3 regions of the Peribacillus sp. FSL R5-0717 genome follow, and region 3 is predicted to be linked to each of the others. Evidence: riboswitches for the same ligand, from Rfam matches in the RefSeq annotation. Region 3 holds a riboswitch; each other region holds the start of a gene.

Region 1 (11,055 bases), 970 kb from region 3:
AGCAGCAAAGTTGCTGATTTTGAGCGGCAATATAATAACAGGAATAATCCACCCTTCCATATACATATTTTTAGCAGCTCTATTCTTTTGGATCGTTACTGATATCCCCTATATAAAATTAGTTATCGTTCAAATGATTCTTTTTGGCCTGCAATTAGTGGAAAAAACATTATTGATTCCCTTATTCGTTTTAATGGATATAGGCAGCGATGCCAATCCTTTTTCATTGGGGATCATCAGTCAGTATTTTCTCAGAAGTGATTATTTCATTCACTTTTTCAGTGAAATTACCATTTTTCAATTTCTCATTATTGCTCTGCAATATTTTTATTTAAAGGAATTTACAGAACGTAATAATTATTTGGTCCTTTTAATGATTGTTCTATTCTATTTGGCCACATGGTTTGTTAAAGCCTTTTTAGGATACATCCAAGTAGGCGTATTTGTATAAAGCGGGTGAAATGAATGAGCGGTAACTGGAAAATAGCGGCGGTCTCCATTGCGTCGATAGTGTTAATAACCGTTAACTTATACCTTATTGAAAAAAAAGAAAGCAAAGTGGAGCGGACGGTTTTCGTTGAAAACTGGACTAAGGTAAAAAAAGATACAATTACGGATACTATTCAAACAAATGGGGTAATTAAACCAGTAGAAGAGTATGATATCTATTTTGATGCCAAGAAAAATGATTTTAAGAAATTCCTTGTAAAAGAAGGCGATTCGGTTACGGCTGGCTCCTCGTTGTTTGAGTATACGGCGACCGAACTTGATGCGCTTAAAGCGAGTTTGGAAGCGGAGAAAACGGCAGCTGAGGGGGAAATGGCAGGGATTGAGGAATACATAGGGAAGTTGAGGTCTTATCAGGGGAACGTGACCAGTGAACCTGAAGCGGCAATTGATGAATCGGTGGAAAAAAACTTGAATATTGATATAACGACAAGCTCTTCAGATCTTATTAAAAGTAACATTGAGCAAGAAATGTACAAGCAGGAACTAGAAAAAAACAGGTTGGATGAAAAAGTGAAAATGCTTGACGCTAAATTAAGTTCGATTGAGGAGCAGTCCAGTGCAATTGTGACGACGAGCGAGGCTGATGGTATCGTTAAAAATATCAATAAAAACCTTGATAATCCCATTATATCCATCGTTTCGACAAACATGGCAATTGAAGGGTATTTCTCCGGAGAGGAAATGAAAAAGGCTGAAGTGGGCATGACTATAAAAGCAAGTTCCTCTGATTCAAAAAAGGCATTGAAAGGGACGATAGGCCGTATCCATTCCTATCCCGCTGAAGAGCCATCATTAAAAAAAGATAACAGATTTCCATTTCAGGCTTTAATCGAACCGGAAGGCGAAGAAACGGAACCTCTGTTGGTGGGATCGAAAGTGAATCTTACTGTAATAACCAATGAGAAAGCCGGTGTACCCTCCATACCGATAGAGGCGGTACAATACCAAAAGCATCCTTATATTTACAAGTTGACGAATAAAGGCCATGTGGATAAACATTACATTACAAAAGGTCTTAAGGCTGAAGGGAAGCAGGAAATCATAAAGGGACCGTCTGTAGGTGACGTCATCCTCCTGATGCCGAATGTGGCAGTGAAGAACCATTCTTATTTTATTACCCCGATTCAATTTGAAAAAGTGAAAGCTGGAACTTATAAAAAATTCACCTCTAGGGAAAAAGTAAGATACCTGTTACTTGGCATTCTGGAAAAATAACCGCTTTTTTCACAAGAGAGGTGATGTCAAATTATTTATTAATTATATCAATATAACTTAAGTGATTAAAAATCGGGAAGCGTAATTATAGATAGAATAGCTATTAATACAGAATATTCAGACATATTCAAAGACCTTTTTCTAGAACGGATGCGAATAAATATTTACAGATTATCATTTTTAGTATAATATTTTATTATAAGTTAACTCGCTTAATCTTATTCCAAGAACGGGGGACCCATTTTTGTGGATTTTATCCGCTAGGGGTGAATTCAGAAATGAAAGGGCTTTTTGTGTTTCCAATCCTAACCCGACAGCTAACCTCGTCAGCGTCTTCAAGGGAACATGTGTGAATATTCACGCCTATAAGAAATCGACACATGAAGTGTCTTTTTTTTCGGCGTAAAGACAGAGTTTTTCAAAAAAAGAAAAATTACTTTCTTTTATTAGTATCTTGTTTCCCTTACCGAGACAAAAATGTTTTTGCATCAAAGACTTTATGGAAGGTGAGGAAAGTAAATGAAGAAATTCAAACTAAGTTTAGCTAGCCAAATTTTCATTGGTTTAATTCTAGGGATTATCGTTGGTGCCATTTTTTATGGTAATGAGTCGGCCCAAAACTTTTTACAGCCATTCGGAGACATTTTCCTACGAATGATTAAAATGATCGTAGTGCCGATCATCGTATCCAGCCTTATCGTTGCAGTTGCCGGTGTAGGTGACTTAAAAGCGGTAGGAAAACTAGGTGCTAAATCATTATCATACTTTGTTGTCGTAACTATGATAGCGATTGCTGTTGGTTTAATTTCAGCGAATATCATCCAGCCTGGTGCTGGTGTGAATATGAATAACCTGGAACAAACTGATATCTCCACATATGTTGATACAGCAGAAACTAAGCAGCATGAATCGTTCGTAGATACACTTGTACACATCGTGCCATCCAATCCAGTTAAAGCCATGGTAGAAGGCGATATGCTAGCGATCATTTTCTTCTCCGTGTTGTTTGGACTAAGTATTGCGGCCATCGGTGAAAAGGGTAAACCGGTATTCCGCTTCTTCCAAGGTGTAGCAGAAGGAATGTTCTACCTAACTAACATGGTCATGAAATTCGCTCCTATCGGTGTATTTGCACTAATCGGTGTGACTATCTCCAAGTTCGGCTTGGAATCTTTGATTCCGTTAGGAAAGTTAGCGCTTTCTGTTTACGGAACAATGATCTTCTTTGTAATTGTCATTCTGGGTCTTATTGCAAAGTTTGTAGGATTCAATATCTTTACTTTGATTAAACTTCTGAAAGAAGAATTGGTTCTTGCTTTCTCTACTGCAAGTTCAGAAGCGGTTCTTCCGAAAATCATGGAAAAAATGGAGAAAGCGGGATGTCCGAAACATATTGCTACATTTGTTATTCCGACTGGATACTCCTTTAACCTTGATGGTTCTACATTATACCAAGCGTTAGCAGCTATCTTCATCGCTCAAATGTATGGAATCGATTTAAGCGCGTATGAGCAAATTACGCTGATGCTAGTGTTGATGATCACTTCCAAGGGGATTGCGGGTGTACCAGGTGTATCTTTCGTAGTTCTTTTAGCGACATTGGGAACTGTCGGTATTCCTATTGAAGGTCTAGCATTTATTGCCGGTATCGACCGTATTCTTGATATGGGACGTACAGTGGTAAACGTTATCGGTAATTCACTTGCGGCAATCGTTATCTCTAAATGGGAAGGTCAATTCAACCCTCCTTCCAAAAAAGAACTAGAACAAGTTTCTTAATACAAAAAATCCAGAGTGAAATGTCACTCTGGATTTTTTTATTTATTTTTTGAATGAAATAGCGCTTTCTTATTTCTCGATGACTGTAAACTCTGCTTCCTTCAGATACTCAAGCACTTCAAGTTGAATTGTTTTATGGAGGAAACAACCTTCTTGACGTGTCTTCCCGGATGTCAAAATACCCCCAAATTCATAAAGCCTTTCATCTTGTTTACCCCAAAACCAAATCATTTCCTCTCGGCCCAGAAGGTCATGTGTTGTGAAATGAAACTACCTTCAGGCTTTAAAATACAGTTGATTTGTTTTCAAAGCTAATGTCGGTCATTTTGAGTTTGGGATACATAAGCAAATAGGGAAGCGGCCCTATGAAACGAGTTAATGAGTGATAAAACAATTTATGATCCATTCTTCAAATCCCTATATTTTTTCCTATTGGTTAATATGGACTTTGATTCATGTTATTTACCTGATACAGATGATGATGATTAATATTGGGGTTATATAACTTACGTGAAACTCCAAAAGTTTGATAAAATAACATTATTGATTGAGAGCTCGGAGGGGATCAGGTTATGAAGAATGAAAGTAATGATATCTTATACATGTATATGCAGGCTTCCGAACGGTTTGTCCTTTTTAATGGACTCAATTTTCGTGAATTCGTCAATTCGCTTCCGTATACATTGGATTCGATTTTATTATTGAAACATCAATTCGATGGTGGGGAATACAATTTGAATGTCCTGCTTGAGAGCGCTTCATCTGAAGCTATTGCGAAGCTCGTTAAAGAAAATGTCCGGGCATATGGAGATTTCTGTTGGATTGATTTTGAAGAAGCGGAAGGGCTGGATGAATTGGATGGAAGGGAAATAGCGGAACTATTATATTTAGGACACGCCAAAACCCATCTTGATCCCCCGTTTTTCCGTAAATTGAATAACCAATTTGTGTACCTGGCCCAGGATGATGGCTGGTTCAATAAAATTTATTTTCGTTCTCTTTCGACATATTATATGATGTTAGGAAGTCTGATTCCGCTAAAGCTGGAGCCGTTAAAAGTAGAGAGGACGTGGCTTGGAATCAGAAAGAAAAAAGAGCTGACGGCGATTCCTGCAGAAATCATCGTTTCCTTGGCTCATATTCTGGCAGAGGGGCTCGTTTTTTCCTTTCGGGATGTTAAGTATACTAGAACGAAAATTGAGATACCGGCATGGGTCGTAGGGGATTATTTAAACATGGATGAAATGCATGATTCCTTTTCGGATAGAGATAGTAAGGAGCCCGATGCATTTATTATCTTCAATCGAAAAGAGAAGATTTGGGAAAGTGTTATTAAAAATACACCATCCTCCTGATTTTATTTGAAGTCTTTGAACTTTTTAGGTGTAAGACTTACCGTCTCATGCATAAAAGATAAGAGAGGGAAACGTAGAGGTGTTCACAGGATATGGCAGTTTTATTCTGTGTTTTGCAAAATAGTAATCATTGTAAAAGCCACAATAATGGAAGTTTCGCTTTACCCCGCATTAACAGGCTGTAAGGAGGCCTGATGATAAATGTAATGAAAAAGAAATGTGGTGAGCCAACAGCCTGTAAATGCCCGATTGGCTCAACTAACCATCATTGGAAAAGCCACAATGATGGAAGTTTCGCTTTACCCCGCATTAACAGGCTGTAAGGAGGCCTGATGATAAATGTAATGAAAAAGAAATGTGGTGAGCCAACAGCCTGTAAATGCCCGATTGCGCCACACAGGATGTGCTAGCACAGGAGTTGCCACAGGATATGGCAGTTTTATTCTGTGTTTTGCAAAATAGTAATCATTGGAAAAGCCTCAATGATGGAAGTTTCGCTTTATCCGTTTTAGTGTAAAGTGATACAATGAACATGGTTAAAAGAATATTGGAGGGTAATAACTCATGAAAACTAAACTTGGTTTGCTTTATGGTGGAAAATCTGCGGAGCATGAGGTTTCTATGCAGACGGCTTTAGCGGTCATTAAAGCTCTCGATTTAGCAAAGTTTGATATATATCCGATTTACATAACAAAAGATGGTTCATGGATTAATGGACCAAAGTTAACAGGTCCTGCCGAGAACGTGGAGGCTTTGACATTTTCACCGGAAAAATCGAGCTCGCCTCTTGCCTTGCAAGCACATTCAACTGATGAAAATAGTGAATCAACAGGGTATGACGTAATTTTCCCATTGCTTCACGGACCGAATGGAGAAGATGGAACCGTACAAGGGATGCTGGAACTGTTGAACCTTCCTTATGTAGGGAATGGCGTTTTAGCTTCTTCAGCAGGAATGGATAAGGTCATCATGAAAAACATTTTTGCCCAGGCAGGACTTCCTCAAGTGAAATACACTTGGTTCATTCGTTCCGAATGGGAGAAGAATACTGAAAGTGCCATCAAAAAGGTAGCGGATGAATTGGGGTACCCTTGTTTTGTCAAACCTGCCAATTTAGGTTCAAGTGTCGGTATCAGCAAATGTAATGATGCTGATGAACTGGAAAAAGCGGTAGCGGAAGCTTTTCAATTCGATCGGAAGATCATCATTGAAGAAGGGGTCATTGCTCGTGAACTCGAGTTTGGTATTCTTGGTAATGATGAACCGTCTTGTTCAGTGGCAGGCGAAATCATCCCTAAGAAAGATTTTGCCTTCTATGATTATTCAGCAAAATATGTAGACGGTAATTCAGCGATGGTCATTCCGGCGGAGATAACGGAAAGCGAGTATGCAGCTTTATCCGAAATGGCCATTACTGCCTTTAAGTCATTGGATTGCTCTGGATTGGTCCGCGCAGATTTCTTCTTGACGCATGAGGGGCAAATCTATATTAATGAAGTGAATACAATGCCTGGGTTTACTCCTTTCAGCATGTTTCCGTTATTGTGGAAGCACACAGGTGTCGACTATCCAGCGTTAATTGAAACACTCGTGAAACTTGCCTTGGAACGTCATCAGGAAAAACAACAAATCAAATATACAGTTTGATCATGCAGGTAAAGTATCAGTAAACTCCACAATCCATCATGCCTTGATTTGATGGATTCCAATCAGCAGGAACCGGTGCGATTTAAACTGGTTTCTGCTTCGTTTGGTTAACGGAGAGCGATTAACGGTTCGATGAATGTAGGAGGAACAAAATGATAAAGAGAACGTTAAAACAAGTACATGAAATGGCAGAGGGATTGAATGATATCAGTCCATTCCAGTCCAAAGGAATTAATGGGGTTACCATCGATTCAAGAACGGTTAAGGAAGGATGTTTGTTCATTCCGCTTAAGGGAGAGAAGGTTGACGGCCATGAGTATGTCAAGCAGGCTTTAGCGCAAGGGGCTGCAGCTTCCTTTTGGCAAAGGGATGTTCCGAATCCTCCTGATGATTTACCGATAATCATTGTCGAAAACACTGAGAAAGCACTTCAGCAATTGGCGCGTTCTTACCGCCAGGAGTTGAATATAAAAGTCATTGGGATAACAGGGAGCAATGGTAAGACCACTACGAAAGATATGACCGCTGCGCTGCTGGCCACTGCCTATAAGGTTCATAAAACCAATGGAAACTTCAATAATCATTTAGGTTTGCCGCTAACGATACTTTCTATGGCACAGGATACGGAAGCGGCTGTTTTGGAAATGGGGATGAGCAGCCGCGGTGAAATCGAGTTCTTATCCAAAATGGCAAAGCCTGATGTAGCGATCATTACCAATATCGGTGAATCACACTTATTGGATTTAGGATCACGCGAGGAAATCGCGAATGCGAAGTTGGAAATTGTCGAAGGTTTGGCGAAAGATGGAACGCTGATATATCATGGTGATGAACCATTGCTTCGCAATCGGATCAAAAAGGATTTTCCTGATTTAAACGTAATATCTTTTGGACGTACGGAAGAAAATGATTTATATCCACAGGCCATTAGCCAAGGGGCGGACAGTACCACGTTTACAATCGCAAGCGGTGATAAGGAGATCGGTTATGAGATACCTGTGTTAGGTCATCATAATGTTCTTAATGCGTTGGCGGCCATCTTGGTTGCTAAAGAATTCAATGTGGATGATTCTTCGATCCGTAAAGGCCTATCGACCATTCAGTTGACTAATATGAGGATGGAATTGGTTGAAGGCGCAAAAGGGCAGAAAATCATCAATGATGCATATAATGCCAGTCCAACTTCAGTCAAGGCGGCAGTGGAGTTGGTTGAGGGCTTATCTGGATTCGAGAATAAGATCCTTGTATTGGGAGATATGTTGGAGTTAGGGCCGCAGGAAAAAGACTTTCATACGAAAATTGGTGAATTGATTTCCAATGAGCGGATTGATAAGATTTTCACATATGGACCTTTAGCCGAGTTTATTGCCAAGGGAGCGAGCAAGTCTTTTTCATCGGAGCAGGTTCGCCCTTTTCAAGATAAGCAGGAGCTTATAGAGGAACTTAAGTCGTCCACACAGGAAAATGACATCATACTTGTTAAAGCTTCCAGGGGCATGAAGCTGGAGGAAGTAGTTCAAGCTCTACAAAAATAAAAAATAAAGAAAAGGCCGTTTCTTTTATTGAAACGGCCTCTTTTATTGTCTTTAAAACAGTGTCCCGGCTATAATGCAGATGTCATCGTTAATCACTGAATGCCTCATCCTTGAGACCAATAGCTCCTGAAGAAGGTCATTTGTATCGAGATGGACATTTTCAATGAATTCCCTCTCGATATTGTCAGATCGGTCAATGGCGGAAGGTGTGGGCGTTTTAGACAGTCCGTCTGTATAGATGATGAAACGGCTTCCTGGTTCATAGTGAAAGACTATTTTTTTTATGGGCAATTCGGGGATCAGTCCGCTTGGGGTGGCCCCTTCGTTTAAGTTGAGAATTTGATTGGTGCATGGGGAATACAAAAAGGCCGAAGGAAGTCCGTAGTTCACATATTCGATGAGTCGATCCTTTGTATTCACGTATGCGATGAAGGCTGTAATACGAGCATGTTTTTTGTTTTCCCGATTAACTCCTTGAAATAGGTCCCGAATATGTTTGCCCAGTTCCTCTGTTATGTAAATGGGGTCTTTTACCCGTTTGATAAGGTCGGGCATCAAAGTCCTTATGGACATGTTTATAAGTGCTGTGTGAATACCTTTTCCAAATACATCGATCATGATGAAGCCATATATCCTGTCGCCGACCTCCGCCCAGTAAAATAAATCCCCAGAAAGCTCACTCGAAGGCTGAAAAAGGCCTTTGACCTCTATATCATCATTATTGATCGACAAAGGTAAACTTGAAAGTTGAATCCCCTTTGCAATTCGCAGGCTCCTTGCTGATTTTTGGTGTATCTTTTCAAGCTCTTGCCCCTTCATTTTTGCCGAAAACAATTGCATGCTGATGTTTTTGAGTGACTTTAATTTAATCCGGACTTCTACTGAATCGGCAGGGACTGCCATGGTTTCATAAAAGGTCTTTTCCGGTAAGGCCTGAGGGGGCTCCATTCCTAAAGTGCGTTTGTAAATGAATAAGATAGGGATTTCGTGAGATTCAGCTAAGGCAAATAAAGAAGTTTGCTGCCAAGAATCTGTTGATATGTGCAAAGGCAAAATAAATAATGATTTCATTAAGTCCGATGAATCTTCGAATAGATGACTTTGATTGAGTGGATCCTCCAAAAAAGTGACTTTCTTGTTCATTTTCTTTAAGATTCGACCAAAATCCTTACATAAAGGAACATCTATTGTGAATATGTTCATATAACCCCCCGTTGATTTGTTGATAGGTCAATCATACTGCATTTAGACTAATTTACTATAATTTTTACAAAAAAAGATGAAATTTTCGAAAAATGAATGATCCCATATACCTGGAAATTCATTCGTGATAAGCCCTTTCCTCCAACGGGGGTAATCGTGGAAGGGGGTTATCGTTAGATTTAATTTTTCTTGAAAAAGGTTTGTTGAAACTATTTGATTTAAACTCATATCATATATAAATGGATGTTCGTTTTGTGAAAAATTCACATGAATATAGTTAGTGGTTTGGAATGGTCTATCCCGAACCGTTATTTTAAAACAGGAATAGGTTACTGAAATCCTCCCAACTGGATTCCTTAAGCCAACTGTCGTTTGCAGTCTGAATCCACTTACGCATGATAGGTTATAGTAACTAAGGTAATTCTGTTGAATAAATCAGCTGCACAATTATCAGGTGGAGATATCCAATTTAACCGTTTTTAAAACGATCTAAAGTTTTAGTAACTCTGAATGGGGCGATATCCTTTATTGCATTAACAGTTTGAAAATGGTAATATGAGTATGAGTTTAAATGTCTTATCATTGATGATTATTTAAATTAATCAGGTTGAGGCAACAAAATTGTATGTTCTTACATGTTTCATGAGTTCATTCTTGAGATTATTTTAGATTAAATAGGCCGCGCGTCTGGTCATATATAAAAGCTGCATCTCTTGGCGGCTTTAGTAGCTATTAGGGAATCAAGCCGCATTTTTAGCGCTTTTCCACTTCTGCAAATCCTCAACGCACCGGGCCTGTTTTGTATAAGAATCTTGGCTCTCGTCAAGTTTTGTTCATCCAGCCTTTTTAAGTTTGATGAATAATAGGTGCAGCAGCCCTCACCTGAATAAAACGGTCAAACACCGTTTATGCTACTTTTAATTTTCCATATTGAATTTAATTTTGGTTACATGTACTTTTAAAAAGATGAGCGTAGGTTAATGATAAGTTTACACGTGCGCGAAATTAAAAATGCCAGTGAATGTCCGTACTGGTATATTTCCTTTTTAAAAAATCATATTGAGTTCATTTGAACTAAAAGGCAGACATACTTTTAGGTGATAATGATAAACTTTTTATTAAGAGATAAAGAAGAACATCCGTCATGATGATGAGGATTTGAACTAAAACATCTGTGCATGATCCATGAATGCACGTGTAAATTTACGATATAAAAAGGAGTACGAAAACATTGACATTGTTTAGCGAATTAGGATTAGATAGAACGTCCATGAAATCAATAGAAAAAATGGGATTTGAGGAAGCGAGCCCGATTCAATCCCAAACGATACCTCTAGCACTTGAAGGTAAAGATATAATCGGTCAAGCGCAAACAGGAACAGGTAAAACAGCAGCATTCGGTATTCCATTGATGGAAAACATCGATATCAATAACGAAAACGTGCAAGGGATCGTCATCGCACCTACACGTGAGCTTGCGATTCAAGTTTCCGAGGAACTTTTCAAGCTTGGTTACGGAAAACGCGCTCGTGTACTTGCAGTTTATGGTGGACAAGACATCGACCGTCAAATCCGTGCTTTAAAGAAAAAACCACATATTATCGTTGGTACGCCTGGTCGTCTTTTAGACCATATCAAACGTAAAAATATTAAATTAGGCGGAGTTCACACTGTAGTTCTTGATGAAGCGGATGAAATGCTTAACATGGGATTCATTGAGGATATCGAATTGATCCTTTCAACGGTTCCTGACGAAAGGCAAACATTGCTTTTCTCAGCTACAATGCCTGATCCGATCCGTAAAATTGCCG
Region 2 (11,055 bases), 1.7 Mb from region 3:
GACCATTCGTTAAAAACTATGACCCCGAATAAAGTGGTTGAAATGAGCTGCAATCCTGTTGATATTGGCATGGTTTTGGAAACTCCCATTAAATCAATGCTCTTAAGCTGATTAGCTTGTCCAACAGCCCAAAACAATCCAGATACGACTCCGACTCCAAACACCAGGAGTGACAATTTAATATCTGCGAAAATATAAACACCAATTGAAAAAATCAAGGCGCCAATCGTTGTACCTAGTGTTTGACTATAGGGTCCACCCCCGAGTTTCACATTAAATAAAACGATGCTTCCCCAGAATAATGCCGGCAAGAGAGCTAATAGTATATCCATCTTCAACCCCCATATATGTAAGTACAAAACTAAGCAGGAAATTTCATTTTGTCTTCTTAATATGTTCGCATTATTTGAATTGACCCTTGGTAATTTTATGAAGTGTTTCCCTTAAAAATTGTTCAACACAAAAGGGCTGCAGACGCAGCCCTTTTTAATGATACTGATTGATGCTATCCACCGTTGATGATGTCGCATGTCCATTTCCGAATCATCAGCGACTTTGAAATAATAACTTTCCCAAACAGCAGTCAATCGGATAATGATGATGGAGAAGGTTTTATATTAACATTAATTAAAGCTTTAAAAGAGGAAGTATCCCCACATCTTACTGCAAATCCTTTTTATTGTCGGGCTTCATAGTTACTGTGAGTAATGAATGTTCATACTCAAATATCGGCAGCGTAAGTTATTGCTGAATTTTTTATAAAGATTAGAAAAAAAGCAAACCTTATGTAGGTCTGCTTCTTTTCTTAGATAATGGAACTTACTTCTTCAAATGATAGGGCACTGTCGCAACAACCACATTTCTTCTATAAAGCAAGTAGGCCTTAATCAGTAAACTTGATTGGTTATGAAGAATATTGTGCCAGCCTTTCTTCGGAATAAATTGGGGGATTATTACCGTAACTTTATAGTTGGATTCCCTCGCTTTATGTTCAACTGTATCTACAAATTTAGTTAATGGCTGAATGATACTTCTGTAATAAGAATTCAGTGTAACTAGCCTTACATCTGGTTGCCACTTCTTCCATTTTTCTTCGAATTTCTTTTCATCTTCTCTTTCAAAAGCGACATAAACGGCAATGACCTGATGTGCAGATAGAGATTTTGCATAATTTAAAGAGTTCTCAACCACATGAGTTATACCGGCCACAGGTACGATAATGATATTTCCTTCAATTGGCAAGATCGGCTCACAAGTTGTAATCCTTAATTGGTCACCAACTGCTTCATAATGCTTTCTGATTCGATGAAAAATTAACAGGATAATAGGTATAAAAATCAAAACAGGCCAAACCTGAGTAAACTTGGTCAAGAAGAATATCATCGTGACGATAAAGCTAATAATGGCACCAATTGAATTAATGGTTAATTTCAACATCCAGCCTTTTGGCTTTTCGCGAATCCATTTAACAATCATCCCGGTCTGGGACAGAGTAAATGGAATGAATACCCCTACGGCATAAAGCGGAATGAGATTTTCTGTATGTCCTTCAAATGAGACTATCAAGATGATGGATGCAAGTCCCAGTATGATTATTCCATTGGAATATCCTAATCGGTCCCCTCTAATTGTAAACGCCCTTGGTATGAATTTATCTTTTGCAAGATTCACCGCAAGCAAGGGGAAAGCGGAATAGCCAGTATTGGCAGCAAGTATCAAGATCAATGCAGTCGTACCTTGAATGAAGAAATACATGAAATTCCGGCCAAAGATCTCTTCAGCAATCTGCGAGACGACCGTTACCTCTGCGCTAGGAACAATGCTTAAATAGTAGGCTAAGAATACGATTCCCGTAAATAATACTGCCAGTAAGGAACCCATAGCTATTAAAGTTTTTGCAGCATTATTCGGTGCTGGATCTTTAAAGTTCGGGATTGCATTGGAAATCGCTTCGACTCCTGTCAATGCGGAGCTTCCTGATGCAAATGCTCTTAGCAGTATAAATAAGCTGATGCCGGCTACCGGAGTCCCGATTGACGCATGCAATTCCGGTGAGACTCCTCCCGTCAGGATCTTGTAAATTCCAACCCCAATCAAGATGAACAGGGCTAAAACGAATAGATACACCGGATAGGCCAAAACAGAGGCCGACTCCGTAACCCCCCGCAGGTTCAGGATTGTAAGCAGAATGACGAAAATGATGGCTATGCCTACATTATATGAATGAAGGCTGGGAAAAGCGGATGTGATGGCATCCGTACCTGCAGAAACACTTACAGCCACAGTTAATATATAATCGACCAATAAGGATCCTCCAGCTATCAGCCCTGGATTGACTCCTAAATTGTTTTTTGAAACCACATAGGCTCCCCCGCCATGAGGATAAGCAAAAATGATTTGTCTATAGGACAAGATCAATGCAGCCAACAGTAACAATACTCCGATGGCGATGGGTATGGAATACCAGAATGCCGCAGCACCGACCGTGATCAGAACGATCAATATTTGCTCCGGCCCATAAGCAACCGAAGACAAAGCATCAGAAGATAATATCGCCAACGCCTTTGTTTTGTTAAGCTTTTGTTCACCAAGTGCATTTGATTTTAAAGGTCTCCCAATCAAGAACCTCTTTATAGAAGATAACATCAAGTATTCACCACCATATTAAATTTATAAGTTTATGTTACCCAGCTGTAGCAAAAAACAAGACAAACAGAAAAATGCCTACAAGTCATAGCTAAATAGACCTGTAGACATCAATTTTTTTGTCTAACAAGCTCCACCTTCCTTCTCATATAACGCTTACGAGGTTAGCTGTCGGATTCGGACCTAAGAGTAGCCCTACCTTGAAAGGATTCACCCCTTGGATTGTAGTAACAATCCCAATACCGGGTCCCCCGCACCATAAGGTTTAAGCGATTTAGAAATATGAAACTGTTGATTATCATACTCCCGTGAAAAGGAAAAGTAAATGAAAATTTTGCACAGAAATATAATTATTTTTTGTATGCGAGGTTTAATTCTTGACTTATTTAACAAAAGTCATGCAAACACATGATTCGATGGTAGGAAAGGAGGAAAGTAAACGTCTGAAAGGAAGATATTCAAGAAGACAATGAACAAAAGATAGATTCCCCAAAAGGAAAAATGAAGTAACGTGATGGATCAAGTAAAACAGATCTGCCCCAGCTTGGATAGTCATTAAATCAGAATTTTCGCTTTCCGATTCCATTTTTTATTCCCGTCCATTCGGGGGCATTATTCCACTGATCTACGCTATTTAGTTCCTTCCTTCTTGAATTGGCCTCAAATTGCTTTTTTTAAAGACAAAGTATTTCTGGCCAAGATAGTTAAGCACTGTATAAAAGATTGTTCCTATCAGAACAGCCAAATTTTGTTGTATGGATAAATGAACGGTTCCTTCCAGTGATTCTGCAATGGCTTGGCCTATAGAATAAGCGGCGGAATAACAAATCAGGATGACGCAAAAGAAACGGGCAACTCCTCGCCGCCATTCTATATCGCTTTTAAAGGTAAAAGTCCTGTTCAAAAGAAAACTCGTTACAGCTCCCGTACCATTGCCGATAAAGGTGGAGATCCAGTAAGATAATTCAAGAGCATTCATGAGAAAAAGCATGATGGAAAGTCCAACCGCTGTATTGACTATTCCAACCAATAAAAAGCGGATAAAGGAGTTAGTTTGTTTTAGATAGTTTTTCAATACTGTTCCGTTCATTTTCTAATTGCTCCCGTTTTTTAAAATCGAGCGGATTAAATAGATCAAGATCAACAATATATTTAGGCCGGCGTTTGGATTCATTATAGATTTTTCCGATATACTCCCCAATCAACCCGACAGCAATCAACTGTAGTCCACCGATCAACCATATGGAGGTGATCAATGAGGTCCAGCCAGTTTCGGTCTGCCCATAAAATTTCAACCATAAAAAGTAAGACCCAAAGAGTAAGCTAATGAAAAAGGAAAGACATCCTAGCCATAATACAAGCCGGATCGGTGTAACTGAAAAGGAAGTAATGCCATCAAGTGCAAAAGCAACCATCTTCTTAAATGGATATTTCGTTTCCCCGGCCAATCTTTCTTTACGGTCATAATAAACAGAGTCCGTCTTAAACCCAATGAGCGGTACAATCCCCCGTAAAAAAAGATTCGTTTCATCAAAGCGTTCCAACTCCATGATCGCCCTTTTGCTCATTAGCCGGAAATCGGCATGATTATAGACAAGGTTAACCCCCATCTTGTTCATTAATTTATAAAAGCCTGTTGCAGATGTTCGTTTAAAGAATGAATCAAGGTCCCTTTTCTGGCGGACACCATATACGATTTCACATCCTTCATTGAATTTACGAATGAATTCCGGGATGACTTGAATATCATCCTGTAAATCTGCATCAATGGAAATCACACAATCTGAGGCTTCCTTGGCTGTAAACAACCCAGCCAGAAGTGCATTTTGATGTCCAGCATTCCGGGAAAGCTTTAGCCCGCGAACATATTCATTATTAATCGTTTCTTTGTAAATGATCCTCCAAGTTTGATCCTTGCTCCCATCATCGACAAACAAAATTTTACTTTGACCGGAAACAACGTTTTCATCGACCAACCCCCTCATCAATCCACAAAGCTGGGAAATCGTTTCCTGCAAAACGCTTTCTTCGTTATAACAAGGTACAACAATCGTTACAATCGGTGAATTCATTCTATTCCCCCCTTTTCACATGACTCTGTATAAATGGATTTTCCATACGCTTCCTTTTTTCGTGAAAACCCTATCCAGCACCAATCCGTTTTCCTTCGCGTTGTTGATTGGGATGGCAGAAAATATATACGTACCGCCTAATCCTTTAAACGCATCCATGTTGAGGTCCAAATTTTCCAGCTCTTTCTTCGAGCCTTTCTTGAACATATAATGCTTCCCAAGCTCATCGGTAAATAGGTAACAACGTCCTCCCCATTCATCAAAATAGATTCTGATGTTTTTATTCTTAGCCAATTCGTTATCAATTATTTGACGAAATTGATGTTTGTAAGAAAGCGGATAAAAATTGTTATAGCTATCGAGCGTGTAAAATCCATTATATTGAGCGATTGCGGGATGCAGCCCAATGCTGGCAACACGATATTCTTCTTGTGGACGGTCAATATGATCTTTTATTTCCTGAAAAAGGCTTTCTGAATAGAACTCTTTAAAAGTTGGCTTTTTATTGTGGCTGATTTCCTCATTGAAACCGATTAAAATCAGTATTTGAACGGCGATGAAAATAGAAAGGGTTTTCTTAGCATAGTCGCTGTATTCCCAAATGATTTTTATTGCAAGGGCAAACCCCAAGTAAATGATCATCGGCCTTAAAAAGTGAAATCTGGCAAAGTTAAAAGTATCCAGAGTGTGAAACCTTTCCGTTAAAGGAAGCCAGCCTTTATAAAACCAAAATGCGTACCACGCTGAGAGCATAACATTCAAGCCGAATAAAAAAACATATACCTTTTCCTGTCTCCACAATTTTTTTGTCAGAATAATATAAAGGGCAAAGACTGTAACCGGCAGAATGATAAGCGCATGTACAGTCATGACATGCGTATGTCCAAGAACGAAATTTTTGAAAGTAAGCTTAATGACCCAATCGAGCGGCAGCCTTGCGTGAAAATATTCATCTCTGCTGTTTGGCTCCGAATCAAAAATGAATGAAGCGACCAAACGATACTCCACCAAACCAAAAATGACGGTCATATAAACGATCGAAAGAAGAAACGTTATATTCCATCCTTTTCCCCTGATTACATCCGTTAGCCAAAGAAAGCCCATTGCAACAAGAAAAAAGAAAAAGCCAAGCACGATGCTTGAATAAAGCGGTAAAAGTGTAAGGACCAAATAATTCTTCCAAGAATGATCCTTGCTGCGGATATTCAAAAAAGCCCAAAGGGCTAAAGGCATCCCAAGTGTACTGAGCATTCCCGATGGCCAAAATGGGGTAAGGGCAAAAGCTAAGGATGTTCCAACCCTAATCCAACCTGATTGTCTTCCTGTAACCAAATGTTCCTTCAATAAGATATACATACCAAAGAATGCAATAAACCTTGTTAATGCCTGGCTTATTGCATAAGCAACCATTGTCGGAAAAAGAGCATGAAGCCACACGATAATACTGAACTCACTGCCAAAAGCATTACGGGGCAGCCCATTCATAATCTGCGGAATTCTGGCGTCAATTGCACCGAATAACTCACCGCTTTCTGAAAGGACTTTATACCAGGCAAGGTTGGAATCCAAATTATCATGTACGCGAATATGCGCATTTTCTCCAAGGATGATTAAGGGGGAAAGATATAAAACAATGATGAGTAAGGCAAAAAGGATTTGTTTTCTCTCTTGATTTTCAATTGGCAAAATATCCACCTCTTGATTAAATTCATATATCCATAATATTTGGCTTCGAAGGTAAATCTATTCTTTTTAAGGGATTTATTTTAACCTATTTTGATATAGGTCAACCAATGACCACATAAAATGCAATAAGCATATAAAAGAACCTTAAAAAGGGGCTGGGCTATGATAAGGAAAGCGGTGATTCCAGCAGCCGGTTTAGGAACACGATTTTTGCCTGCTACGAAAGCTCAACCAAAGGAAATGCTGCCGATTGTCGATAAGCCGACCATTCAATATATTATCGAAGAAGCGGTACAATCAGGGATTACGGATATTATCATCGTTACGGGTAAAAACAAACGTGCCATCGAAGATCATTTCGATAAGTCGATTGAGCTTGAAATGCTTCTGCAAATGAAAGGTCAAAATGATCTGCTTAAGATCGTGGAGAACATTTCCAACATGGTCGATATCCACTATGTAAGGCAAAAGGAACCTTTAGGTCTGGGTCATGCAGTTTTATGTGCCAAAACTTTTATCGGAGACGAACCTTTTGCCGTCCTGTTAGGGGATGATATCGTGGATAGCCAGGTTCCAGCCTTGAAGCAGTTAATGGAACGGTATAACAAGGTTCGAGCGAGCATTATCGGATGTAAGGAAGTGTCACCAGCCGATGTCTCCAAGTATGGGATCGTAAACTTCCAAGAACGATATGAGGATTTATTTCTGGTAAGAAACTTAGTGGAAAAGCCAAAAGTGGAGGATGCACCATCAACACAGGCGATAATTGGCCGATATATTTTATCACCTGCGATTTTTGAAACCCTTGAAAACGTACAGCCTGATCGTAAGGGGGAGATCCAGCTTACCGAAGCTTTAGACCTTTTGTTAGAAAGGGAACCATTATATTCGTATATCATCGAGGGAAATCGTTATGACGTCGGCGATAAATTCGGCTTCCTTCAAGCTTCAATAGATTTCGCCATGAAACGACCTGAACTTCGTGATCAGCTAATAAAATATTTAAGGCAGTTGTTTCCTTAATGAAGTTAATATAGACCATGCCCAATTACCAAAAAGAGGTGATTGGGCCATTTCCACATCGGATTGACCCCTTTGGTTGTAAAATGATCCACTTACCATAATCCTCTAAGTAAAATATAACTGTTTATGCTTCCATAAAATGTTACAGCAGAAAAAGTGGAACAGAGAAAGAATAGTTTTCTATAAGTGAGGTTATGTTGATAACATATCCTTCATGATTGTTCCAAACACACGATATCCAGAAAGGATTGTCACATGCACAATAAAGCAAATAATCCAATAATATCTGATGAATTTTTAGAAAAAGTGGTTAAGGAAATCAATGCACAATTTGGCGGGCCCATCAATGAAAAAAATGATCGTTTCCAACATGGGGGCGATGATGAAAGAAGTTGAATTGAATCCCCCATCATTAATCTAAAGCTCTCATGAAAAACCCTGGCTATATTCATCCAGGGTTTTTTCGCTGTAACTTTATTTCTTCAATAGAATTATCAGCCCTTTCTTTAATGACTTGTCCAAACCAATTTAGCTTATCCTCATACAATGATTACATGTAAGTATTTTAAAGAAAGGGGAAAAACTTCATTGAGCCACGCTGATGATGTCTTCCGCACTTCTCAAATGGTTCCAAAAGGAAGGCTGGTTTCCGGACATACAAAAGAGTTCCAAACAGATCCCATTGGGTTCCTGACCCGATTGTCCAAGGAATATGGGGAAGTCGCTAAATTCCGTTTAGGACCATTCCAAACTGTTTATCACGTTTTAAATCCTGATTTAATCAAACAAATACTTGTAACAAAACAACAATCTTTCGTCAAATCCAAGGACTTCAATCTATTAAAACCGCTTATCGGTGAAGGTCTGCTTACAAGCGAAAAAGACTTTCATATGCGACAGAGAAGGCTTATCCAACCCTCTTTCAAAAAGACTCATATTAGCCAATATGCCAAGGATATGATTGATGTCACAATGGATTATATATCAACTTGGCAACATGATGATGAACGGAGTATAACGAAGGATATGATGAACATCACTCTCGGGATAATCAGCAAGACCATGTTCAGCATGGAATTCAAGGATGGATATGAAATCGTAGGGAAACCTCTGGAAACTGCATTGAGAATAACAGTCAAAAGGATGAGAAAGATTTTCCGTATGCCATTATGGGTACCGACTAAAATCAACCGTGAATATAAAAAGGCGATACAAAGGCTTGATAAAGTGATTTACGGCATTATTGAAAAACGGAAGAACGACACTGTAAAACATGAAGACATGCTAGGGATCTTGATGGACGCCCGTGATGCCGACGACGGGTTAGGCATGACAAGCCATCAGGTCCGTGATGAATTAATGACTATTTTTCTTGCCGGTCATGAAACGACAGCAAATGCTCTTTCCTGGGCACTGTATGCAATTTCGAAGCATCCGGAAATTCAAGCCAAGCTTTTCCATGAAGTCAATAGCATAATCGGTCAACGGACACCCAAGCCTGAAGATTTCATGAAATTACAATACACTCAAAATATCATTCATGAAACACTTCGCTTTTACCCGCCACTGTATATCTTATCCCGTGATGTGACGGAGGATGTCACAATAGGAGGATATCGCTTTAAAAAAGGCGATATGATACTAATAAGTTCTTATGTGATGCAGCATAATCCAGAGTATTTTGATCAACCGGAATCATTTATCCCTGAGCGATTTGAAAATAACTTTATGAAAAGCCTGCCTGCGTTCGCTTACTTTCCATTTGGCGGAGGGCCGCGGGTTTGTATTGGCAATCACTTTGCCATGATGGAAGCGGTGTTTGTCCTGGCCTGCATTGCAAAGCGGTATAGGATAAAGCTTGCACCTGACCACCATGAAGTGACCCCCCTTCCCTCCCTCACACTAAGACCCAAGAATGGACTGCGCATGGTGTTAGAAGAAAGAACTGCAGAAGCCTTTGAACCTGATGCATCCAATTTTTAGTAATAGGAGTCTTTTCCTAATAAATATCGTTGTAATAACTGGCCTATCCTTTTAGAAAGGAGGGATGAAAAAATGTATTTGCTCCATTCACCACGGAAAGGAATCATCCACACTGAATTGCACTATTTAGGAATGGCCTCACAGGTATATACCGGTTATCTGCAATTTTTAAGCGAAATTGAACCGAAACAAGAAACCGAATACCTACAGGCGCCGCTCCCCTTTTCATATGGGAACGGATAGTTTCCCGCTTGTACCTTATATTAAAGAAAAACCGACCTTAAAAGGTCGGTTTTTTGTTATTCTGCAGTATGTTCCATAACCCTGGCCCTCGCAGCCCCCCAAATGCTGGCTGCAACAATCCTGATAGGATAAACTAAGCGACTACGAATATTAAGGACTGAAACTGATTCCATAACTTATTTACTACGAAACAAATGACAGTAATAATGCAATTAAATAGAATTATATTTCTCTCTTTTCAATATGTATTTTAAAGAATGAAGAATTGCCAATTCATCCCTAAAAATTCACCTAGCAGTTTTTTGCTTTGATTCATTTCATAAAATCCAATATTTTTAGATAACCTTTTTCGCCGGTTGGAAATCCATTCCCCTTCACCGGCCTAAATTGACTTTTTTCCGATTCATGATATATTAATATAGCACTTTAGTACGTGAAAGCGTTCAATAATAGAAGAAACTTTTAAGTTTTTACTGATAGACTATTTTATTAAAATTATGAAAGAAAGGCTTGCTTGAATATAATGGAGAAGACTCATCAAGATCTAAAAAAGGGCCTATTGCCGAGGCATGTCCAGTTCATTGCTTTAGCCGGAATGATAGGAACGGGGATTTTTAAGGGGAGTTCCGATACATTAAATATGGCAGGCCCAAGTGTTGTAATAGCCTATTTAATAGGGGGGCTATTGTTATTCATTGTAATGGCCGCATTAGGGGAGATGGCAACCGCTTTTCCTAATATGAACGTACAACATCTCATTAATAAAGCTTTTGGGTTTCAACTATCCTTCATTGTCGGATGGCTCTATTGGTTCAATTGGATTATCGTAATCATTGTAGAAATAGTCGCAGCCGGCAGTTTTCTACAATATTGGTTTCCTACAGTATCATTATGGCTGTTAAGCATACTTTGCGCTTCAGTAATAATAGGAATTAATTTGTTTCAAGTAAAATACTATGGAGAACTCGAATTTTGGTTCGCAGGAATTAAAATAATAACCTTAATTGCTTTTATCATTTTAGGAGCTATGATCATGCTAGGACTCTTTCCTAGTTCGGCTTCATTTTCTAATTACACGGAACATGGTGGTTTTTTCCCCCAAGGAATTGACGGAATGTTAAGTGCACTTTTAGTGGTAATGTTTTCATATGGGGGTGCAGAATTAATTGGTGTAGCCGTCACGGAAACAAAGGATAGTCAGCGAGTCATACCAAAAATCATAAAAGGAACAGTATGGCGGGTGATTCTTTTCTATGTCTTGCCGATACTTATCATTTGCGGAGTAATACCTTGGAACCAAGTAAGCACTGAAGTAAGTCCTTTCGTTCAGGTTTTCAGCTTATCGGGTCTTCCCGGAGCCGCCGATATCATGAATTTCGTTCTTTTAACCGCTGTCTTATCA
Region 3 (11,055 bases):
TCCTCATTGAAAAAATATGAAATATTTTAACTGATTTAGTTCATAATATACAAAAGAATAATTCCTGACAATAGTTTATGAACTAATTTAATTGTTCTATTACATATTTTTAATTAAACTAAGGTTGAGGTGAAACAAATGGACGGATTTCAACGACGCAGGGAACAAAAAAAATTAAATATATTAGAGGCTGCCTTGGCTTTATTCATGGAGTATGGTGTCCAAAAGATTTCGATTGGGGAAATAGCAAAAAAAGCAAATGTATCTCAAGTAACGATATATAATTACTTCGAAAGCAAACATAATCTAACTCATGAGGTTTTTGTTTATTATACAGATAAGGCATTGGATGAATTTGAACAAATACTGGCCAGCAACATGGACTTCCCTGAAAAAATAAAGCAGCTCATGTTCACGAAGAATGAAACGGCCAAACAAATTCATGAAGATTTTTATCAATATTTAATGAAGGAATATACTTCCGGAATCAATTATATGGAAAAAATATATACAGAAAAGGCCCTGCCCCGCTTTATCGATCTGTTTAACCAGGGGAAGGAACAAGGATATGTTGATCCGAACTTATCTAATGAAGCGATTTTATTTTATATAAAAGCAATGAATGAATATATCCAACGGGAAGAGGTTTATCAAAGCATCCTGCCTTTGACTGAGGATATTATGAAGATTTTGTTTTATGGGATCGTTGGGGAAAAAGAGAAATGAATGAAGAAAAAACGGTGTGAATCGATATCTCCCATTCACACCGTATAATCTTATTCAAGAATTTTCCTGCACTCTTTAAGTCAATGTTAATAATTTGGCTGAAGTGTAATTATATTTCTCGATTGATAAATCAAAAACGGCTCCCGCTTTTAAAAAGACCGTACTTTCAACGATTAAAGTCGGATCACCTGGCTGCAAGTCCAAAAGCCCAGCATCATCGTCATTAAGTTTTTCACACGAAATGATTTTATCCGCAAACCCGATATTCAACTTCAAATCCTCGACTATATATTCATAAATGGAACCATTTGCGATTTCTTTATTTATGATCGGAATGATATCTTTATTGAAAAAGGACTCTTCTATTACAATGGGTTGACCATTTAAGTATCTAACCCTTTTCAGGTTATAGATTTTGGTTTTTACTTTGCATTTCATTCGTTTGGCCAATTTTTCATCGGCTTCTATTAATTCTAACTTCAACACTTTACTTTTCATTTCATCATTTGGAAACACTTTGGTTAAGCCACCCATATCCCTCATCGAAATGCAGCCCGGTCTGGTAAATTCCCTAAGGAATATGCCGCTTCCTTGAACTTGATAGATATACCCCTGCTCAACCAATATGTTGATTGCTTTTCTAATGGTGTTCCTGCTGACATCGAACTTCTTAATCAACTCTTCTTCAGTGGGTAACTTAGTATTTAATGTATATTTTCCATCTAATATTTCTTTCTCCATTTGTTCTACGACCATTCTATACTTTACAACCATATTTCCATATACCTTCCTCTATACATAATGATTTAGAACAATAATTTAGACTGAATGATAGGTTTTCTTTACAATAGTTTATTTTATAACGATTGTAAAGAAACCTCTGTTACTTTCAGACTGCTGACAAATCCGCAGAGAAGCCTAAAGTTTTTTCGAGAAAACATTCCAGCTGATTTCAGAAATCCGCTCCCTTTCCGCCGACTGTCTGCCAAGCCTCCTCGGCTAAGCGCCTGTGGGGTCTCGGCTAGACAGAATTCGGCAGGAGTGTCGCATATTTCTTCCATCCAAAGAGGATTACAGGTAAAAAAAACTTAAAGGATAACCTAGTCTTAAACTTGGTTCGAAATAGACCAGCCTAAAGTTTTTTCGAGAAAACATTCCAGCTGATTTCAGAAATTCGCTCCCTTTCCGCCGACTGTCTGCCAAGCCTCCTCGGCGTAAGCGCCTGTGGGGTCTCGGCTAGACAGAATTCGGCAGGAGTGTCGCATATTTCTTCCATCCAAAGAGGATTACAGGTAAAAAAACTTAAAGGATAACCTAGTCTTAAACTTGGTTCGAAATAGACCAGCCTAAAGTTTTTTCGAGAAAACATTCCAGCTGATTTCAGAAATCCGCTCCCTTTCCGCCGACTGTCTGCCAAGCCTCCTCGGCGTAAGCGCCTGTGGGGTCTCGGCTAGACAGTATTTCGGCAGGAGTGTCGCATATTTCTTCCATCCAATGAGGATTATAGGTAAAAAAACTTAAAGGATAAACTAGTCTAAAACTTGGTTCGTAATGAAACCTGCCTGCAGTTTTTCTTTTAAAACACAAAGTTGATTTGAACATAAGGTATGAGACTCCTGCGGGGAAAGCGTGGTATGGGAGACCCCGCAGGCGCGCCGCGAATCAGATTATAACAATGAAAGGCTCATGGTCAAAAAGGTGTAAGTATCAAAATCCCTTTCAACTAAAAGTATGCAGTAAAAAAAGCCGGTTCCCCATGTTCCGGGAATCCTGCTTTTTTGTTTTTTGATAAGTTGATTTCATAGTGCACGGTATTTTTTTAAGCTAATGATATTGATGGTGATGAAAACGATGGCAAAGGCCAGGAGAATGAGCAGATCCAGTAAGACCTCATTGAACGTGAAACCTTTGTACATAATGCCATTCATGGCATCCGATGCGTAATAGAGAGGCATGACCTTGCCGATTTTTTGGAGCCAGTCTGACATGCCATCCAATGGGAAAATCCCTGTAAAGAAGACTTGCGGCACGATGACCAGCGGAATGAATTGTACCATTTGGAATTCGGATGTCGCGAAACTCGATAGTAATGTACCAAGGGATAATGCAACGAGCGCGACCAGTATATTCGTCAGTAAAACGAGCCAAATGGAGCCAACAAGGACGATATCCAATACATTGACAGCATAAAGCACGACAATTATGGTTTGAATTAGAGCAAATAAGCCATATCCGATCACATAGCCCGCTACGATTTCGTATCTTTTGATCGGGGTGGCAAGCAGCCGTTCCAACGTACCACTTGTACGCTCCTTCAAAAGCGCAATCCCCGCTATTAAAAATACAAAGAAGAAAACGAAAAAGCTGACGAGCATCGGACTGAATGTATCAAACCCCTTTGTGTTGGCGTCTCCGTAAACATATTTCTCCTCAATTGAAGGAGTGTTTTTTTCATTCCCTTGCAAGCCTTGCATCATTTGCATTTGAACGGCCTTTGCCCGGGTAGGTTCGTCGTTCAAAAGTGTGAGTTTCATTTTGCCATTTTCAACATGAAGCCAGCCATCCGCATCCTTTTCAATCATCTTTTCCTGTGAGAATTCCTCAGCAGCCGTCACTTGAAAATCCGCTTTTTTCAATGCTTTAACGATCGTTTCATCACTGCCTGTAACAACGATTTTCAAATCACTTGCCTCTGTATCGAAAATAAAATACATGAGCGTTAAAATGAGCAATGGAGCCAGGAAAAATAAAGCGAGCGTCCTTCGATCCCGGCGCATCTGCTGGGTAATACGAGTAACAAGAGAGGCAATTCTCATTTTATGCCGCCTCCAATCCTTAAAAAAACATCATCAAGCGTTTCCGCGGCAAATTGAGTTTTTAAAGCTTCAGGGGTTCCTGCCGCGATGATTTCACCTTCACGCAGCATCGCCAGTTTATCGCATCGTTCCGCTTCATCCATCACATGCGTCGTGATGATGATCGTCTTATCATCTTCATTCCTTAAACGCTCAAGTTCCTCCCAAATCGATTGTTTCAGCAAAGGGTCTATTCCTACTGTCGGTTCATCCAATATGAGAATCTCCGGATTTTGGATGAGTGCAACCGCAAGTGAAAGACGGCGTTTCATTCCCCCTGAATAATGGGCAACCCGAACGTTCAAATCATTCGTCAGCTGTACGATTTCAGCTGCATATTGAATGCGTTCCCTTCGTTCCTTTTTCGAAAAACGGTATAGCTTCGCAAAAAATTCGAGGTTTTCAGCTCCCGTCAATTCTGTATATAAAGCATCGGACTGTGCCATATAGCCGACATCCATTAACAGGGATTCATTTGGCACTTCATGATCCAGAACCGTGACTTTACCCGCATCGGGTTTAATTAATCCGACAATCATTTTAATCAAAGTCGTCTTTCCGCATCCGGATGGACCTAACAAACCAAAAATTCCGCTTTTTTCAATATTCAGGCTCATTGGCTGAATGACCTTCTTCTGCTGAAAACCCTTAGCAATTCCATCAATGGAAATCACATTTTTCATTGCACACACATCCTCCCTCTTTAATTAACACGGTGTTGAGTGTATCATCATTCTAAGGTAGCATTCGGTCTAATACAATCAACACATTTGGAAAAATGTTTAGTGAAGGAGACATTCCATGGCATCGATTCATGAGGATATGGTACAAAAGACGAAAAAGCAGATACAACATCATTTTATTGCACTTATTGAAGCAGAGGGGTTCTCACATGTATCCGTGAAGAAAATCGCAGAGCGTGCCAATATTAATCGGGGCACATTCTATTTGCACTACACAGATAAATATGAATTGATGGATCACTTACAGCAGGAATTGTTACATGAACTTCAAACCCGCATTACTGCCATTTTGCCTAAAGAGGCTTTTTTGGCTCTTAATCAACAGCAACTTTATCCGCCTTTCATAGCAATTTTTCAATTCATCAGTGAACATGCTCACGCATTAAGGGCCATTCTTGGTGATCAGGGCGACCCTTCTTTTGCGAAAAAAATAAAACGGGTTTTCGGTGAAGTACTGTTGGAGCGTTTGATCAGCCTGCATCCTGCAGCTAAAGATGAAGCATTCCGCATGTATATGCACGCCTTCCTGACATCGGCGATTTTAGGGGTGATTACTGAGTGGCTGGAGAACTGTGAAGAACAAACGGCGGAAGAAATGGCGAAAATCCATTTTCAAATCTTGAACTTCATCAGCCAATTGCGCACATTCATCCAATGAACGATTTTAGTTGGAGATACCTATTCCGCACAAAAGAATGGAAGGGTATTTCCAGGATACCAATGCATTTCTTAATGTCATCGCTTCTCCCCCTTTGATCGTACAATTTAAACCCCCGTCCCCAAGGAACGAGACCAATTTGCGACGCCCCCCATAAATACCCAACAATCCTCGGCTGTTCTAGGAAAGTGGTCATTTCATTTTACTTTTCTTTACGTCCACATTAAACATTACTAAATTTTAACATTATTGTTTCAAAACTGTAAATAACGCAAAAAAACTCATTAAATATAATGAGTTTAAAAGCAAAACAAGATATGGATTTTTCGCTCACCGTTCCTGGATAGAACACAGGGAATTACAATAATTGAATACCGCTATGAATGTTGGAATCAGTTGATTTACCTTGGGGAAAACAGTTTTAAAAACGGATTCTTTTTCTTATCCGTTATCCTTAATTCATTCATGATGATTTGATCCTCATGATCGGCTATCCATTTCCTTAGTGCATCTTTATCCTGGCATTGTGTTAAATATGTTTGGCCACCCTTGCCTGTAGCATTAATAACATATCTATTGAACGTCTTCTCCATAATTGCCCGCCTTTTTAATAAAATGTATTGAATTTAACTAATAATGTACTGCTTTTTCCTTTATCTTTTACAAAAGAAACATAATTTATCTATTACAAATTTCGAATGGCAATAGCATGTTCTGCTTGAAATTATTGAATAAAGTAGATCGATGCCGGTTATCTTAATTGGATTAATCGAACCTATCATAATGTGCTAACTAATATTTGTCAATACGTTTTCTGAATGTAAATAAAACGTAAATTTTCAGTTTTGTTAAAGAAATATTTTTTTACGATTTAGGGGTTTACAACTGCTAAATGATGGGAGTAGAATACGTTTATCAATTTAATGCATTTCGGCCAAAACTCATTATAAATGAGTACGGAGGACCCAATCATTTGGGGTTAATTCTGCCTTGCAGAAGGGATGAGATCAGCTCTTTCGCCATCCTACCCGTCAGCTAACTTCGTCGGCTAAAGCGAAGGAGGTCATAAGACCGCCTATTTCGGGAGCCTTTTTTGCACGCTTTTTGTGGCAATAAGCTATTCGATGTTTTCGCAGGTCTTTTTATTATGCCTTTTAAAAAGATTCGGAATGAGGATTGATGGTTAAGATATTCATACAGTTTTACACATTTCATTTTTATAGGCAGGGATGATCAATTTGATAAAAGCAAAAAATTTGTTAGATCCGCCAAAAATACTTGTACTTGGCTTTGCCATCCTGATACTTTTTGGGGCCTATTTATTGACCCTGCCGGTTTCCACAGAAGATGGCCATGGTCTTTCTTTTCTGGATGCTTTATTCACCTCGACTTCCGCTACATGTGTAACAGGACTGGTCGTTGTGGATACGGGATCGACCTTCACCACTTTTGGTGAGTTGGTCATCTTAACACTGATTCAGGTAGGCGGCCTAGGGTTCATGACATTTGCGACGTTTTTCTTTTTATTATTAGGCAAAAAGATTTCTTTAAAAGGCAGGTTAGTTCTGCAGGAGTCGTTAAATAATCTATCCATGGCGGGTGTAGTCAGATTAGTGAAATGGCTGTTAATTTTCACGGCCATCATTGAAGGCATGGGTGCCCTTATCTTATCGATTCGCTTTTCTTTTGACATGCCAACCGGCAAGGCGATCTATTACGGTGTTTTTCATTCCGTCTCGAATTTCAATAATGCCGGCTTTGATTTAATGGGGGAATTCAGGAGTTTGACCCCTTATGTATCGGATCCATTCGTAACCCTTACCGTTGCCTTCCTCATCACGTTTGGCGGGATAGGCTTTATCGTGATGAATGAACTATACGAATATCGGAATACACATCGTTTATCCGTACATACGAAGATCGTTCTGACGACTAGCGTGACCCTTACGATTGCCGGCGCGATTTTAATCTTTTTATTCGAGTACGGCAATGCCAAGACATTGCAGCCTTTATCTTTCATGGGTAAAATACTGTCTTCTTTATTTCAATCGGTATCACCACGGACGGCAGGCTCCAACACGCTGAATATCCCTGATTTAACTCAGCCTGCATTACTGCTCATCATTTTCTTGATGTTCGTTGGGGCATCACCCGGATCGACTGGCGGCGGGATTAAAACGACGACATTGGCGACGATTGCCGGAACGGTTTGGTCACAGATTAAAGGTAAGGGTGATGTGGTCTTGTTCCGACACCGCATCGTGAGTGAAACGATTTTTAAAGCATTATCCGTCACATTCATTGGTGTATTCGTGGTTTCCACCATCTCCATTCTGCTGACCATCACTGAAAGCGGATCTGACTTTTTGATGATTTTGTTTGAAGCCACTTCAGCTTTCGCCACCGTGGGACTTTCAATGGGTTTGACTCCGGAATTATCACCGGTTGGCCGGATGCTCATCATTTTCACGATGTTTGCAGGACGTGTTGGTCCTTTGACTTTTGCCTTTGCTATCGCCATGAGGCGCAAGCCAGATCCGTTCCGACGTCCAAAAGGGAAAATCATGATTGGTTAATAATGCATGAAGGAGCGTAAAAGATGGGAAAAAGACAATATGCCGTGATAGGTTTAGGCAGATTTGGAACCAGTGTGGCCCATAGATTATATACGGCAGGCCAAGAGGTTTTGGGTATTGATGTGAACGAGGAAAGAGTCGAGAATGCGGAACTGAACGTTACCCATGCAATCATGGCGGATACGACCGAAGAAGAGACATTGAAAGCAATCGGAATCCGTAATTTCGATTGTGTCATCGTAGCCATCGGAAATGACATGCAATCGAGCATTTTAACTACCTTGCTTTTAAAAGAGCTTGGGATCAAAAAGGTCATTGCCAAGGCACTTAATAAAAATCACGGTCAGGTGCTGACAAAAGTCGGTGCCGACTGGGTCATCTACCCTGAGAGGGATATGGGGGAAAGGGTCGCGAACCAGCTCCTTTCCCCTAACATGCTGAACTATATCGAGCTTTCTAAAGAATACACTATCGAGGAAATCATCCTCCCCATGAGCATGAAGGGAAAAAGCCTCAGGGAGCTTGATTTACGGGCAAAATATAATATCAGCGTCATTGCCATCGTGAGTAATGGAGAAATTATCATAGCACCGTCACCGGATCAGGATATCCATGAAAAAGATATGCTTTTAGTGGTTGGCAATAAAGAAGATCTAGCCGTCTTTGCCAATATTGAATAATCCGGCAGGTTCCGGCTTTTGCTCCTTTTGAAGGCTAATACATACGAGAAGACCGCCATATGGAGGTCTTCTCGATGAAATTTATAACGAACATGCCCGAGCCCAGGGTATGTATGTATTATTTTATCGTACTGATCGCTTGGGCAAGAGTGGACTTTATCGTCACTTTATCAAAAGGAAGTTGAAGCTTAACGGCAGTCATGGCTATTTCCGGCCGAAGTCCTGAAAGGGTTGTTTGAATTCCGATCAAATGCAAGGATTCAATCAATTGAGACAGCTGGTGTGCGGATCCGCTATCTATTGAATGAACGCCGGATAGGTCAATGAAAAGTCTGGTGACATTTTTTTCAGCGCACTTTTGTAAGGTGTTTTCAAGCAAGGACATGCCCCTCGTCGTGTCAATATCGCCTATCAGGGGAAGCAATGCCGTGTTATCTTTAAGGGAAATGATGGGTGTGCTCAATTCATCGATCGTTGCCTGTTGGGCTTTCATGATTTTATTGGCATACCTATGATTCGCTTCCGTAAACCTCTCCATCACTTCACTGAACACCTTCACCACTATCCGATACCAGGAGTTTATTTCCTCCTGTGTATATTGATCTCCATGCAATTTCACAAACCGGTCAATATAATCCAGGTATTGCTCTTGCGTTCGGAAAAACTCCCTCAATATAAAATAGATGGGTGTGTTTAAATGCTGCTCATCCTGACCGATCGCTTCAATCCAATCACCAAGCTGCTTAAAGAATTCCCTCTCCTCTGTATCAAAGACTTGAAAGAAACGTAAATGGAATTCATTATTTTGCTGCTTAAGTTTTTTAATCACTTTGGGATCGGTTGAGCTATATACACCCGTACTATCACTTTTATTCAAGGATGCGTACCAATCCTCAGTCAATTGTGCTGCCACACCCAATAAAAAGGCATATAATTCTTTATTTACGTGCATAAACTCCTCCTATTTAGTTTTTATAAAAAGCAATCGATAAATCTAATTTATCAACAAAGCAAGCATCGAAGACAACCTCTTCCATACTTAAAACCTTAAGCTCTCTGATTCCTGATGGCTCCCTCTTTCCATATACCTTCCCAGCTGTTTTTGAAACCATGTTTTAAAAAAAAAGATCAGCAAAAGCCTTCATCTATCATTCTGGTAAAAACCCGTTCCAAAACTTTATATTGTTGTTATAGTTTACCATTTTTATTTTTTGTTAACAATTTCCACGCAAAAAAGGACCTGATCCCAGATCCTTCGGTTTAAAACCATTTCTCCTTCTCATTTCATAAATAAAGCCGTCCATAAACCTTGCACCCCAAAGGTTTCATCCGATTGTTCCATTTTCCTCATTTTCCGTATTTCCACCACTTCGAATTCCTTGAAGATCATTCTGAGTTTTTCTTCAGTAAAACCTAAACCGCCTTTAAGGCTTCTTTGCCTATATACTTCCCAATCTGAAATATCGGAACCACCCAATATGCCGCCTTCGACAAAACAAGTGATCGAATACAACCCCTTAGGCCTTAACGCCTTTTTCACCATCTCCAAATAATTCATCCTTCGATGTGGAGCAATATGGTGAAAACAACCTGAATCATATACGAAGTCATATTGTCCTTTTGCAATATCCAAATCAAATATATTCCCTTGAATGAAGTTCACTTGGACATTTTTATCTCCTGCCCGTTCTTTTCCCCATTCAACGGCTTCCTTCGAAAGGTCCACCGCATCAACGGAACAGCCCTTTTGAGCAAGGTAAATGGCATTTCTTCCAGGTCCGCATCCAAGCTCAAGAACCTTCCCTGGCCCAATTAACCCACCATCAAAATATGAAACCAAATTCTCATCAGGGAAATTTTCGAAAAAGGGAACCCCTCTTGAGCGGTCTTCATAAAAACCATTCCAGAATCCAGTTGGTTCACGCAATAATGAGTCCAGCATGTTCAATAGATCTTCATAGGTTGTAATCGTCTCCGACAAAACCATCACCTCTTTCCTTGTATCCCACGATTTAATTATACTGATTTCGCCCGGTGCCTCTGTAACAGCCGCATAAAAAATTCGTTACATATGACGTTCAGACACCATTGGACCTTGTTGTTTATATAATGTTCACTGGAATTTAAAGGTATCAATGATGCATGTAAACTGCCTTCTGATGGTATGGATCCGTTCTTACTCAATAACCCGATGATCAGCTCATTAACCATGTTAGTGAAGACATGGGTTTTATACATGCATGTCAAATATTACATGCTCTTTACAGCGTATCCGGTTTAGCTTCAAAAAACAAAACTCAGCTCTATCTGGTATCCTGATGTCCTCATAACCGTTTACTGATGATTATCTTTCTATACATTCCATTCAGCATGATCGGCCGATCTTCTTCAATTTCCATAATATCCCCATGTCCACTGAACAGGTCTTCAAACCTCAAGCCAATATCCGTTCCTAAAAATCGAATGATTGGCCTCAGAAGCTTTTTGGGCACTGAAAGCCGTTCATCTTTAGAAATAAACTTATCGAATAGTATTATTTTCCCCTCGCCTTTTACAACCCTGATCATTTCCCGAAGACATTCATTGGCATCAGGTACGACGGAAAGAACCAAACTTCCCACCACATAGTCAAACGATTCATTAGTGAATTCCATATGCTGTGCATCCATCTCGAGGAAATTGATCGATGCATCATCAAATTTCCCCATCGCTTTTTTTAACATATCCGCTGACAGGTCTATTGCCGTTATCTCAAGGTCAAGGTTTTTGATCAACTCCAAATCGGCCCCCGTACCTACGCCCACAAACAGGACCTTT

Evidence for each region. A riboswitch is a leader RNA that binds a small molecule or an ion and turns the genes downstream of it on or off. The one in region 3 is predicted to bind cyclic di-AMP.
Region 1: it holds a riboswitch for cyclic di-AMP, as region 3 does, so the genes downstream of both, NYE65_RS13955 (cation:dicarboxylate symporter family transporter) here and NYE65_RS09105 (TrkH family potassium uptake protein) in region 3, are expected to answer to the same signal.
Region 2: it holds a riboswitch for cyclic di-AMP, as region 3 does, so the genes downstream of both, NYE65_RS17115 (APC family permease) here and NYE65_RS09105 (TrkH family potassium uptake protein) in region 3, are expected to answer to the same signal.

The regions. Positions count from the first base shown of each region.
Region 1 is NZ_JBBOOF010000001.1:2,845,155-2,856,209, forward strand. Features, by position in the region: gene NYE65_RS13945 (hypothetical protein) at 1-451, shown strand, start outside; gene NYE65_RS13950 (efflux RND transporter periplasmic adaptor subunit) at 466-1,725, shown strand; cyclic di-AMP (ydaO/yuaA leader) riboswitch at 1,925-2,072, shown strand; gene NYE65_RS13955 (cation:dicarboxylate symporter family transporter) at 2,245-3,504, shown strand; gene NYE65_RS13960 (hypothetical protein) at 3,574-3,735, opposite strand; gene NYE65_RS13965 (hypothetical protein) at 4,077-4,859, shown strand; gene NYE65_RS13970 (D-alanine--D-alanine ligase) at 5,424-6,506, shown strand; gene NYE65_RS13975 (UDP-N-acetylmuramoyl-tripeptide--D-alanyl-D-alanine ligase) at 6,659-8,041, shown strand; gene NYE65_RS13980 (PP2C family protein-serine/threonine phosphatase) at 8,093-9,244, opposite strand; gene NYE65_RS13985 (DEAD/DEAH box helicase) at 10,476-11,055, shown strand, end outside.
Region 2 is NZ_JBBOOF010000001.1:3,533,844-3,544,898, reverse strand. Features, by position in the region: gene NYE65_RS17120 (RhaT/GlcU family sugar-proton symporter) at 1-332, opposite strand, end outside; gene NYE65_RS17115 (APC family permease) at 820-2,646, opposite strand; cyclic di-AMP (ydaO/yuaA leader) riboswitch at 2,784-2,928, opposite strand; gene NYE65_RS17110 (GtrA family protein) at 3,281-3,736, opposite strand; gene NYE65_RS17105 (glycosyltransferase family 2 protein) at 3,696-4,718, opposite strand; gene NYE65_RS17100 (DUF6044 family protein) at 4,734-6,398, opposite strand; gene galU (UTP--glucose-1-phosphate uridylyltransferase GalU) at 6,567-7,427, shown strand; gene NYE65_RS17090 (hypothetical protein) at 7,683-7,823, shown strand; gene NYE65_RS17085 (cytochrome P450) at 8,016-9,410, shown strand; gene NYE65_RS17080 (hypothetical protein) at 9,483-9,653, shown strand; gene NYE65_RS17075 (amino acid permease) at 10,177-11,055, shown strand, end outside.
Region 3 is NZ_JBBOOF010000001.1:1,870,440-1,881,494, forward strand. Features, by position in the region: gene NYE65_RS09075 (TetR/AcrR family transcriptional regulator) at 139-726, shown strand; gene NYE65_RS09080 (GntR family transcriptional regulator) at 802-1,500, opposite strand; gene NYE65_RS09085 (ABC transporter permease) at 2,526-3,542, opposite strand; gene NYE65_RS09090 (ABC transporter ATP-binding protein) at 3,539-4,264, opposite strand; gene NYE65_RS09095 (TetR/AcrR family transcriptional regulator) at 4,383-4,982, shown strand; gene NYE65_RS09100 (hypothetical protein) at 5,384-5,575, opposite strand; cyclic di-AMP (ydaO/yuaA leader) riboswitch at 5,905-6,047, shown strand; gene NYE65_RS09105 (TrkH family potassium uptake protein) at 6,221-7,558, shown strand; gene NYE65_RS09110 (potassium channel family protein) at 7,582-8,238, shown strand; gene NYE65_RS09115 (STAS domain-containing protein) at 8,357-9,190, opposite strand; gene NYE65_RS09120 (class I SAM-dependent methyltransferase) at 9,518-10,219, opposite strand; gene NYE65_RS09125 (class I SAM-dependent methyltransferase) at 10,563-11,055, opposite strand, start outside.